Regions from separate parts of the Microbispora cellulosiformans genome, predicted to be linked through region 2. Evidence: predicted binding sites of a transcription regulator. Region 2 holds the regulator's gene; the other holds the start of a gene.
The links. The regulator HspR, encoded in region 2, represses chaperone genes until heat shock. The targets are predictions, from matches to a motif close to ANTTGAGTCNNNNNGACTCAANT.
Positions count from the first base shown of each region.

Region 1: a site for HspR is predicted at 2,129-2,151, ahead of lon (endopeptidase La). Genes of this name have one in related genera too.

Region 1 is NZ_VYTZ01000006.1:396,283-402,141, reverse strand. Features, by position in the region: gene lon (endopeptidase La) at 1-2,115, opposite strand, end outside; gene F5972_RS18910 (MFS transporter) at 2,280-3,746, shown strand; gene F5972_RS18905 (HAD-IA family hydrolase) at 3,798-4,388, opposite strand; gene F5972_RS18900 (hypothetical protein) at 4,419-5,252, opposite strand; gene arfB (alternative ribosome rescue aminoacyl-tRNA hydrolase ArfB) at 5,492-5,859, shown strand, end outside.
Region 2 is NZ_VYTZ01000008.1:113,908-119,766, forward strand. Features, by position in the region: gene clpB (ATP-dependent chaperone ClpB) at 1-1,733, opposite strand, end outside; gene F5972_RS23060 (heat shock protein transcriptional repressor HspR) at 1,817-2,164, opposite strand; gene dnaJ (molecular chaperone DnaJ) at 2,169-3,344, opposite strand; gene grpE (nucleotide exchange factor GrpE) at 3,423-4,073, opposite strand; gene dnaK (molecular chaperone DnaK) at 4,070-5,859, opposite strand, start outside.

The sequences.
Region 1 (5,859 bases), on a different contig from region 2:
CACGTCGCCGCGGACCGGGCGGCCCGACAGCAGGGAGGCCAGGGCCGTGGTCATCGTGACGCCCGCCGACGGGCCGTCCTTCGGGACCGCGCCCGCGGGCACGTGGATGTGCACCGACCGGTCCCGGAGCGACCCGACCGGCAGCTCCAGCTCCGCGCCGCGCGACCGCAGGAAGGACAGCGCGATCTGCGCCGACTCCTTCATCACGTCGCCGAGCTGCCCGGTGAGCGTGACGCCGGTCGCCCCGGTCTCCGGGTCGGCCAGCGACGCCTCCACGTAGAGGACGTCGCCGCCCGCGCCGGTCACCGCGAGGCCCGTGGCCACACCCGGCACCGCCGTACGCTGGCGGGCCTCCGGCAGGGACGACTCGGGCACGTGCCGCGGCCGGCCCAGGTAGGCGACCAGGTCGCCGGGGGCGACCGTCACCGGCAGCTCCGTCTCGCCGAGGGCGACCTTCGCCGTCACCCGGCGCAGGACGCGGGCGATCGACCGCTCCAGCGAGCGGACGCCGGCCTCGCGGGTGTACTCGCCCGCCAGGCGGCGCAGCGCCGCCTCCTCGACCGTCACGTCGGCCGGGGTGAGGCCCGCCTTCTCCAGCTGGCGCGGCAGCAGGTGGTCGCGGGCGATGGCGACCTTCTCGTCCTCGGTGTAGCCGTCCAGCGTGACGAGCTCCATCCGGTCGAGCAGCGGGCCGGGCACCTGCTCCAGGACGTTGGCCGTCGCGAGGAACAGCACGTCGCTGAGGTCGAGCTCGACCTCCAGATAGTGGTCGCGGAAGGTGTGGTTCTGCGCCGGGTCGAGCACCTCCAGCAGCGCCGCCGTGGGATCGCCCCGGTAGTCCGCGCCGACCTTGTCGATCTCGTCGAGCAGCACGACGGGGTTCATCGAGCCCGCCTCGCGGATCGCCCGGACGATGCGGCCCGGCAGCGCCCCGACGTACGTGCGCCGGTGGCCCCGGATCTCGGCCTCGTCGCGCACGCCGCCCAGGGCGACCCGGACGAACTTCCGGCCCATGGCGCGGGCGACCGACTCGCCGAGCGATGTCTTGCCGACTCCGGGAGGGCCGGCCAGCGCGAGCACGGCGCCGCTGCGGCGCCCGCCGACCACGCCGAGTCCCTGGTCGGCCCGGCGCTTGCGGACCGCGAGGTACTCCACGATGCGGTCCTTCACGTCGTCGAGGCCGGTGTGGTCGGCGTCGAGCACCGCGCGGGCGCCCGCGATGTCGTAGGAGTCGGTCGTGTGGACGTTCCACGGGACGTCCAGCACCGTGTCGAGCCAGGTGCGGATCCAGCCGGTCTCGGGCGACTGGTCGGAGGTCCGCTCCAGCTTGGCGACCTCCTTGAGCGCCGCCTCCCTGACCTTCTCGGGCAGGTCGGCGGCCTCGATGCGGGCCCGGTAGTCCTCCTCCTCGTCGGAGGGGTCGCCGCTCAGCTCGCCCAGTTCCTTGCGTACGGCGGCGAGCTGCTGGCGCAGCAGGAACTCGCGCTGCTGCTTCTCCATGCCCTCCTGAACGTCCTTGCGGATGGTCTCCGCGACGTCCATCTCGGCGAGGTGGTCGCGGGCCCAGCCGACGAGCTTGTCGAGACGCTCCGCGGGGTCGGCGATCTCCAGCAGCAGCAGCTTCTGCTGGATGGTCAGCCAGGGGGCGTACCCCGAGCTGTCGGCGAGGACGGCAGGGTCGGTGATCTGGTTGACGGCGTCGACGACCTGCCACGCGCCCCGCTTCTGCAGGATCGTGGTGGTCAGGGCCTTGTACTCCTTGGCCAGCTCTCCCGCTCTCGGCCCGGCGGCGACCGGCTCCAGCACCGTCGCCTCGACCCACAGCGCCGCGCCGGGGCCGGTGGTGCCGGTGCCGACGCGCATGCGGTGCACGCCGCGCACGACGGCCGCGGGCTCGCCGCCCGGCAGCCGCCCGACCTGTTCCACGACGGCGCTCACCCCCACCGGGCCGTAGCGGCCGTCCACGCGGGGCACCAGCAGGACCGTGCTCTCTCCACCGGCCCGGGCGGCGTCGATGGCCGCGCGGACCTCCGAGTCCGACAGGTCGAAGGGAACGACCATGCCGGGCAGGACTACCTCGTCGTCGAGCGGGAGGACGGGAAGGACCTGGGACATCAGCACTCCAATGGGTTGAGTTATGCCGACTCAACTAACAGGAGCCCGTCCCTGTTCCCTGTTCTGCGTCAGTTCGCTGTGAGCGATCGTAATCGTGTAATCGCTGTTCGATTCCCCCGATGCCGGGGCATGCCCACGCCTCCGGATGGCGCATGATGGCCTGCATGACATCCGGGCATATCCGACTCCGCTCGGCGACGGGCCGCTGGGTGCTGCTCACCACGGTCCTCGGGTCGTCCCTGGCGACCCTCGACGGCACCGTGGTCAACGTGGCCCTCCCCGCCCTCGGCCGCGACCTCGACGCCGGGATGTCCGGCCTCCAGTGGACCGTGAACGGCTACACGCTCACGATGGCCGCGCTGATCCTGCTCGGCGGGTCGCTGGGCGACCGGCTCGGCCGGCGCAAGATCTTCGTCGTCGGGGTGGTGTGGTTCGCCCTGGCCTCCGCCCTCTGCGGGATCGCGCCGAACGCCCCCGTGCTCGTGCTCGCCCGCGCCCTCCAGGGCATCGGGGCGGCCCTGCTGATCCCCGGCAGCCTCGCGATCATCCAGGCGAGCTATGTGCCGGACGACCGGCCCCGCGCCGTCGGCGCCTGGTCGGGGCTGGGCGGCGTGGCCGCCGCCGTCGGCCCGCTGCTCGGCGGGTGGCTGGTCGAGGCGGCCGGCTGGCGGTGGGTGTTCCTGCTCAACCTGCCGCTCGCCGCCGTCGTGGTCGGCGTCGCCGCCCGGCACGTGCCCGAGACCAGAGACACCGGGCCGCACGGCCGCTTCGACGTGCTCGGGACCGTCCTCGCCGCGCCCGCGCTGGCCGGGCTGACGTACGGCCTGATCCTGGCGGGTGACGGGCTGGTGCCGCTGGCCGCCGGGATCATCCTGTCCGTCTGCTTCGTGGTGGTGCAGATCCGGCGCTCCCCCCGGTCGCTCGTCCCCGTGGGGGTCTTCGCCTCGCGGGAGTTCACCGCGGTCAACGTCGTCACGCTGGTCATGTACGCGGCGATGGGGCTGGTGTTCTTCCTGCTGGTCGTCCAGCTCCAGGTGTCGGCCGGGCTGTCTCCCATCGCGGCCGGGTCGGCGATGCTCCCGGTCACGATCCTCATGCTGCTGCTGTCGTCCCGGGCCGGCGAGCTGGCGAGGAGGATCGGCCCGCGCCTCCCCATGACGGGAGGCATCCTGCTGTGTGCGGCCGGGCTGCTGCTCATGAGCCGCATCGGCCCGGGCACGTCCTACCTGGCCGACGTGCTGCCCGCGGCGTGCGTGTTCGGGCTCGGGCTGTCCGCCGCCGTCGCCCCGCTCACCGCGACCGTGCTCGCCACGGCGGAGGAGCGGTACGCGGGTGTCGCGAGCGGGGTCAACAACGCCCTGGCCAGGACGGGCGGCCTGCTGGCCGTCGCCGCCGTGCCGCCGCTCGTGGGGCTGACGGGCGACGCCTACGAGTCGCCCGCCGCGTTCACCCGGGGGTACCACACCTCGATGCTGGTCTGCGCGGTCATGATGGTCGTCGCGGCGGTCATCGCCTTCGTCACGATCAGGACGAACGTGCTCGCCGCGCAGGAGGTCGCGCCGCCCGCCCCCGAACGCCCGGACGAGGCGTCGCCGCTCGGCTCCCGCCCTCCGGCGAGTTCGGGCACCTGACGCGGGGGGTCTAGTGCGCCCCCTCCGCCCCGGGCACGGGGGGCCACGCGCTCAGCCGAGAAGCGACTTCAGGTCCTCGCGTAGGGCGGCGGCGTCGCGGAAGTGGACGGCGGCGAGCCCGGCCCGCTCGGCCGCCGCGACGTTCTCCAGCCGGTCGTCCACGAAGACGAGGTCGCCGGGAGCGACCCCGAGCCAGGCCACGGTCTCGTGGAAGATCTCCGCCTCGGGCTTCACCAGGCCCATCCGGCCGCTGTAGAAGCGTGGTCCGATCGGCCGCATGAACGGCAGGGCGTCGATGCCCTCGGCGACGCAGACCGGCATGTTGGACAGCAGCGCCATCGGCACCCCGACCTTGGCCAGCTCGTCGACGATCGCCACCGTCTCCTCGTTGGGCCGCGACCAGCTCGCCACGTCGAGGGCGACGACCTCGTCCAGGCCCGCGCCGCCCATCGGCCTGCCGTACACGTGGGACCAGTACGCGGCCGGGTCGAGCGAGCCGCGGTCGAAGTCGAGCCGCACCTCCCAGTAGCGGTCCTCGAACCCGGCCTCGGCCCCCGTGACGTACGAGGCCAGGCGGGCGACGTCCTCGGGGGCCTGGGGCAGGGAGACGACGTTGCCGTAGTCGAAAAGCACAGTCTTCATGGTCGTACGATCATAACGCGTGTGCGCGACTCAGGCGACGAAGGGCTTCAGATACTCGTTGGCACCCCCGCAGCGCAGGTAGTTGCGCACGGTGTGGAAGTCGAGCCAGTCGATGTCGCAGGAGACGTCCCGCTCGACGCCGTCGAAGCACGACGCCAGCGCGGCCGGGATGGCGGCGATGTCGTCCTTGTCGGCGATGTTGATCCAGCGGCGCACGCCCGGCGGGCGCGCTCCCCGGCCCCGGACCGGCACGGGGGCGAGCCGGTCGAACACGACGCGGCGCATGCCGAGGGGGCTGCCCAGCGTGACCAGCAGGTCGACGGACAGGTCGGGATGGGCCCACAGCGCCTCGTACGTGACCACGCTGCCGAGGGAGTGCGCGACGACGGCTCGGGGGCGGCGCCGGCGGATGACGTCGGCCACGGTGTCGCGGGCCCGTACGCGCGGGGCGCCGCCGCCGAGATAGGTGGCCACCTCCGGGCAGAAGTCCTGCGCGAAGCGCACCGCCGCGGGGCCCAGCCTCGCGAGCAGCCACTCGGCGAGCAGGTGCGCGATGCCGGTCAGCGACTCCCCCGCCGCGTCCCGGAACGGGCCGCCGAGCTGGGCGGCCCAGTCGGCGAAGACCAGCTTCGACGGAGTCGCCATCTGCCGCACCGGCCGGGGCGGGCCGCTGTGCAGGTGATGGGCGTAGTAGGCGATCTCGGTGAAGTAGTCGCCCGCGCCGCCCGCCCGTCCGCCCAGCCCCTGGTGCAGGTAGGCGTTCCACTTGGCCCGCACGGCCGCGGCGGCGCCGTCCGCCGATCCGCCGGCGTCCTCGTAGTAGTGGTACTTGCCGATGCCGTGCACGCCGACGATCGAGGTCATGCTCCCGCCCCACCATGTCGCCCGTATTCGGAACCCACCGGTTTCCGGAGGTCATGCGGTTTCCGGAGGTCATAGGGTTTTCGGAGGTCACTGTGCACGACGTGCTGGACCGTGACAACCACAAGCCGCGTTTACGGTGATAAATGACGCGCGCCGGTGGTATCTACACGGATAAGTTGTTCGTCCTGTCCGTTCGACCCGCCTGTTGGTCCCGTCCGTTCGACCGAAGAGGAATCGTCATGCCAGGCCCGCTGCCCGTCCGTGGCTCGATCGTCGTGCCGGAGGCCGAGCTGACCTGGCGTTTCTCCCGTTCGTCGGGCCCGGGCGGCCAGGGCGTCAACACCACCGACAGCCGGGTCGAGCTGGGCTTCGACGTCGCGCGCACGACCGCCTTCGGTCCGGTGCTCCGGGCCCGGGCGCTCGAACGCCTCGCCGCCCGGCTGGTGGACGGCGTGATCACGGTGACGGCCTCGGAGCACCGGTCGCAGTTGCGCAACCGCGAGGCGGCGCGGGAACGGCTGGCCGCCCTGCTCCGCGACGCGATCGCGCCGCCGCCCAAGCGGCGCCGTTCCACCAAGCCCTCCAGAGGCGCGGTCGAGCGCCGCCT
Region 2 (5,859 bases):
CGCTGGCCGATGAGGCGCCTGCCCAGCTCGTCTTCCATCCGCAGCAGCTTGGCGGTCTCGCCCTCCAGCAGCCGCCCGGCGGGAATGCCGGTCCACGAGGAGATGACCTCGGCGATGTCGTCGGGGCCGACCTCCTCCTTCACCATCGGCTCGGCCTCGGCCTCCGCCGACTCGGCGGCCCTGGTGGCCTCGGCGAGCTCCTTCTCCAGGCGCGGGACGTCGCCGTACATGAGCCGCGACGCGGCCTCGAAGTCGCCGTCGCGCTGGGCCCGCTCGGCCGCGCCGCGCGCCTCGTCGAGCTGCTTCTTCAGCTCGCCGACCTTGTTGAGGCCCGCCTTCTCCCGCTCCCACCGGCTGACCAGCGCGTTGAGGTCCTCCTGGCGGTTGGCCAGCTCCTCGCGGAGCTTCTCCAGGCGCTGCCGGCTGGCCTCGTCGGTCTCCTTCGCGAGCGCGAGCTCCTCCATCTTCAGGCGGTCCACGCTCCGCTGGAGCTGGTCGATCTCCACGGGCCGCGAGTCGATCTCCATGCGCAGCCGCGACATCGACTCGTCCACCAGGTCGATGGCCTTGTCGGGCAGGTAGCGTGCGGTGATGTAGCGGTCGGAGAGCGTCGCGGCGGCGACCAGCGCGCTGTCGGAGATCTGCACCTGGTGGTGGGCCTCGTAGCGGCCCTTGAGCCCGCGCAGGATCGCGATCGTGTCCTCGACGGTCGGCTCGCCGACGTAGACCTGCTGGAAGCGCCGCTCCAGCGCGGGGTCCTTCTCGATGCGCTCGCGGTACTCGTCGAGCGTGGTGGCGCCGATCATCCGCAGCTCGCCGCGGGCCAGCATGGGCTTGAGCATGTTGCCCGCGTCCATCGCGCCCTCGGCCGCGCCCGCGCCGACCATCGTGTGCAGCTCGTCGATGAACGTCACGATCTGGCCGTTGCTCTCCTTGATCTCGGTGAGCACGGCCTTGAGGCGCTCCTCGAACTCGCCGCGGTACTTCGCGCCCGCGACCATCGCGCCGAGGTCGAGCGCCACGAGGCGCTTGTTGCGCAGGCTCTCGGGCACGTCGCCCGCGACGATCCGCTGGGCGAGACCCTCCACCACGGCGGTCTTGCCGACGCCGGGCTCGCCGATCAGCACGGGGTTGTTCTTGGTGCGGCGCGACAGCACCTGGACGACCCGGCGGATCTCGCTGTCGCGGCCGATGACCGGGTCGAGCTTGCCCGCCCGCGCCGCCTCGGTGAGGTCGACGCCGTACTTCTCCAGCGCCTGGTAGGTGTCCTCCGGCGTCTCGCTGGTCACCCGCGCGTGCCCGCGGACCTTCTCGAACGCCTCCAGCAGCGCGTCGGGTGTGGCGCCCACGCCCCTGAGCAGGTCGGCGACCTGCCCTCCGTCGGTCGCCAGCCCGACCAGCAGGTGCTCGGTCGAGACGTACTCGTCCTCAAGCTGCTTGGCCCGCTGCGCCGCCGTGTTGATCACGGTCAGCAGCTGGCGCGAGCTGGACGGCGCGCTCACGGTGGAGCCCTGCGCCTTGGGCAGCCGGCCGAGCAGCTCCTCGGCCTGGGCGCGCAGCCTCGCCGGGTCCGCGCCGACGGCCTGCAGCAGCGACCCGGCGATGCCGCCGTTCTGCGCCAGCAGGGTCGTCAGGAGGTGGGCGGGCGCGACCTCGGGGTTGCCGTCGGCCGCGGCGCGGCGCACAGCCGCGGACAGGGCCTCCTGGCTCTTCTGGGTGAACTTGTAGTCCATATGTCGATGCCTCGATTCCCCGTTAAGGCAGGTGGCAGGTGGCAGGTTGCGGGCGGGTGGCAGGTTGCGGGCGGGTGGCAGGTTCAGGCGGGTGGCAGTTCGTAGCGGACCAGTGCCCGCACCATGGTGAGCTCACCCCGCAGCCGCGCGACCTCCTCGCGCAGGCGCAGGTTCTCCGTCTCCAGTTCGAGAATCCGCTTGATGCCGGCGAGGTTGATGCCGTGCTCCTGGGAGAGCCGCTGGACCTCGCGCAGCAGCACGATGTCCCGGGTGGAGTACAGCCGTCCCCGCCCCGCCGTACGGCCGGGGCTGACGAGGCCGAGCCGGTCGTACTGGCGGAGCGTCTGCGGGTGCAGCCCGGACAGCTGGGCGGCCACGGAGATCACATAGACAGGGGTGTCGTCGGAGATGTCGAAAAACCTGGCATCCATCGGCTCACTCGCTTCTGGCCTGCTTGATCAGCTCTTCGCGGAGGTCCGGCCCCTCGGTCGCGTTCCTGAACTCCTCAAGGGCCGCGCGGGCCTTGTCGTCCAGGTTCTGCGGCACCATCACCTGGACGGTGACCAGCAGATCGGCCTTGGTGCCGTCCTTGCGCGGGGCCCCGCGCCCGCGCACCCGGAAGGTCCGCCCGTTCGGCGTCCCCTCGGGGATTCGGAGGGTCACCGGCATGCCCTTCAGCGTCGGCACCTTGATCTCGGCGCCGAGCGCGGCCTCGGGGAAGGTCACGGGAACCGAGACGGTCAGGTTCTCCCCGCTGCGGCCGAACACCGGGTGTGGCTTCACGTGCACCAGCACGTAGAGGTCGCCCGCCGGGCCGCCGTTCTCACCCGGCGCGCCCTTGCCCTTGATCCTGATGCGCTGGCCGTCGCCGACCCCGGCGGGAATGCGAGCCTGGATCGTGCGGGTGCTCTTGCCGCGCCCGCTGCCCTCGCAGACGGGGCAGGGGTCGTCGACCACCAGGCCCCGGCCGCGGCAGTCGCGGCACGGCTCGGAGAAGGCGAAGTTGCCGAGGTTGCGGCTGGCCGCCCCGGTCCCCTCGCAGGTCGGGCAGACTCTCGGCGTGGTGCCGGCCTTCGCCCCCGTGCCGCCGCAGGCCGCACAGGCGGACGAACTGGTGAGCCGGAGCGACACCGTGGTGCCGTCGACCGCCTCGCCGAAGGCGAGCGTCACCTCGGACTCGACGTCCTGGCCGCGCCGTGGCCGGCCGGTCGTGGTGGTCGTGCGCGGGCCGCCGCCCCGGTTGAACAGGCCGCCGAAGAGGTCCCCGATCCGTTCGCCCGAACCCGAGCCCCCGAACAGGTCGCCGAGGTCGAAGTTGAAGCTGCCGCCGCCGGGCCGCTGACCCCCCGCGCCGGCGAACCCGCCCACGCCGGACCCGAACAGCGTGCGGGCCTCGTCGTACTCCTTGCGCCGCTTGGCGTCGGAGAGCACGTCGTAGGCCGCGGAGACCTCCTTGAACTTCTCCTCGGTCTGCTTGTTGCCGGGGTTCGCGTCAGGGTGGTACTGCCGGGCGAGCTTGCGGTACGCCTTCTTGATTTCCTCGGCGCTCGCGGTCTTGGGCACACCAAGGACGGCGTAGTAGTCCTTTTCCAAGTAGTCCTTGGTGCTCATCTATCGCTTCCTTCACACGAAAGGGGAGTGACTGAGGTCTCTCCCGATCCTTCCCGATCGGGAGAGACCCCCGGCTGTTCAGTTCTCGTCGGATCCATCGGCGGCGCCGGAGTCGTCCGCCGCGTCGCGCGGCGCCTCCTCCTCGCTCGGCTCGGCGACGGCCACCCGGGCCGGGCGCAGGATCCGGTCGTTGATCCGGTAGCCCGGCTGGAGGATCTCGACGCACGTCGGCTCCGTCACCTCCGCCGAGTAGCTGTGCAGCAGGGCCTCGTGCACGGTCGGGTCGAAGGGGTCGCCCTTCGTGCCGTACGTGGTCAGGCCCAGCTTGCCGACGGCCGTCTCCAGCGACTCGCTCACCTTCGCGAAGCCGCCGGTGAGCTCGCCGTGGTCGCGGGCGCGCCCGATGTCGTCGAGCACCGGCAGCAGCTCGGTGAGCACGCTCGCGACGGCCTGCTCCTTGACGGTGATCCGGTCGCGCTCGACCCGCTTGCGGTAGTTGCTGAACTCCGCCTGCAGGCGCTGGAGGTCGCCGGTGCGCTCCGCGAGCAGGTCCGCCGCGGACCCCTCGGCCGCCGCGACCTCCGGCTCCTGGGCGACGGAGGCGGACTCCGCCTGCGCCGCGCCGTCGTCCACCGTGGTGGCCTCGCGGGCCCTGCCGGTCTCCGGGTCGATCTTCCGGTTGTCGCGGATCACCGGCTCCTCCTGGGAACCGTTCTCACGCGGGCTCACTTGCTGCCGCCCTCCCGCTCGTCATCGACGATCTCGGCCTCGACGACGTCCTCGTCGGCCTTCGCCTGCTGGCCGGTCGCGCCCGCGCCGGCGTCCGCGCCGGGCGCGGCGCCCTCGGCTCCGGCCGCCTGGGACTGAGCGTAGATCGCCGAGCCCATCTTCTGGCTGACGGTCGCGAGCTTCTCGGCGGAGTCGCGGATGACGGCCGTGTCGGTGCCCTCCAGCGCCTTCTTCAGCTCGGCGAGGGAGTCGTTGACCTCGGTCTTCACGTCGGCCGGGACCTTGTCGTCGTTCTCGCGGAGGAACTTCTCCGTCTGGTAGGCCAGCGCGTCCGCGTTGTTGCGGACCTCGGCGTCCTCACGGCGCTTCCGGTCGTCCTCGGCGTAGGACTCCGCCTCGCGCATCATGCGCTCGATGTCGTCCTTGCCCAGGGCCGAGCCGCCGGTGATGGTCATCGACTGCTCCTTGCCCGTGCCGAGGTCCTTCGCGGACACGTTCACGATGCCGTTGGCATCGATGTCGAAGGTGACCTCGATCTGCGGGATGCCGCGCGGGGCCGGGGCGATGCCGGTCAGCTCGAAGGTGGCCAGCTTCTTGTTGTACGCCGCGATCTCGCGCTCGCCCTGGTAGACCTGGATCTGCACCGACGGCTGGTTGTCCTCGGCCGTGGTGAAGACCTCCGAGCGCTTGGTCGGGATCGTCGTGTTGCGCTCGATGATCTTGGTGAAGATCCCGCCCTTTGTCTCGATGCCGAGGCTCAGCGGGGTCACGTCGAGCAGCAGGACGTCCTTGACCTCGCCCTTGAGGACACCGGCCTGGAGCGCGGCGCCGATGGCGACGACCTCGTCCGGGTTCACGCCCTTGTTGGGCTCCTTGCCGCCGGTCAGCTCCTTGACGAGCTCGGAGACGGCCGGCATGCGGGTCGAGCCGCCGACCATGACCACGTGGGCGATGTCGGAGACCTTGATCCCCGCGTCCTTGATGACCTGGTTGAACGGGCCCTTGCAGCGCTCGAGCAGGTCCGCGGTGATCCGCTGGAACTCCGCCCGGGTGAGCTTCTCCTCCAGGTGCAGCGGGCCCTCGGAGGAGGCGGTGATGTAGGGCAGGTTGATCGTGGTCTCGGTCTGGGCCGACAGCTCGATCTTGGCCTTCTCGGCCGCCTCGCGCAGGCGCTGGAGGGCCATCTTGTCCTTGGCCAGGTCGACCCCGTGCGCGTTCTTGAAGCGGGTCACCAGTTCGTCGACGACGCGCTGGTCCCAGTCGTCGCCGCCGAGGTGGTTGTCGCCGCTGGTGGCCTTGACCTCGACGAACCCGTGCCCGTCCTCCTGGCCGACGTCGAGCAGGGACACGTCGAAGGTGCCGCCGCCGAGGTCGAAGACCAGGATGGTCTGGTCCTTCTCCTTGTCCAGGCCGTAGGCCAGGGCCGCGGAGGTGGGCTCGTTGATGATGCGCAGCACGTTGAGGCCCGCGATCTGGCCGGCCTCCTTGGTGGCCTGCCGCTGCGAGTCGTTGAAGTAGGCGGGAACGGTGATCACCGCGTCGGTGATCTTCTCGCCCAGGTACGCCTCCGCGTCCTGCTTGAGCTTCTGCAGGACGAAGGCGCTGATCTGCTGGGGCGTGAACTTCTTGCCGTCGATCTCGACGGTCCAGTTCGTGCCCATCTCACGCTTGACCGAGCGGATGGTGCGGTCGACGTTGGTCACCGCCTGCCGCTTGGCCACCTCGCCGACGAGGACCTCTCCGTTCTTCGCGAACGCGACCACGGACGGCGTGGTCCGCGAGCCCT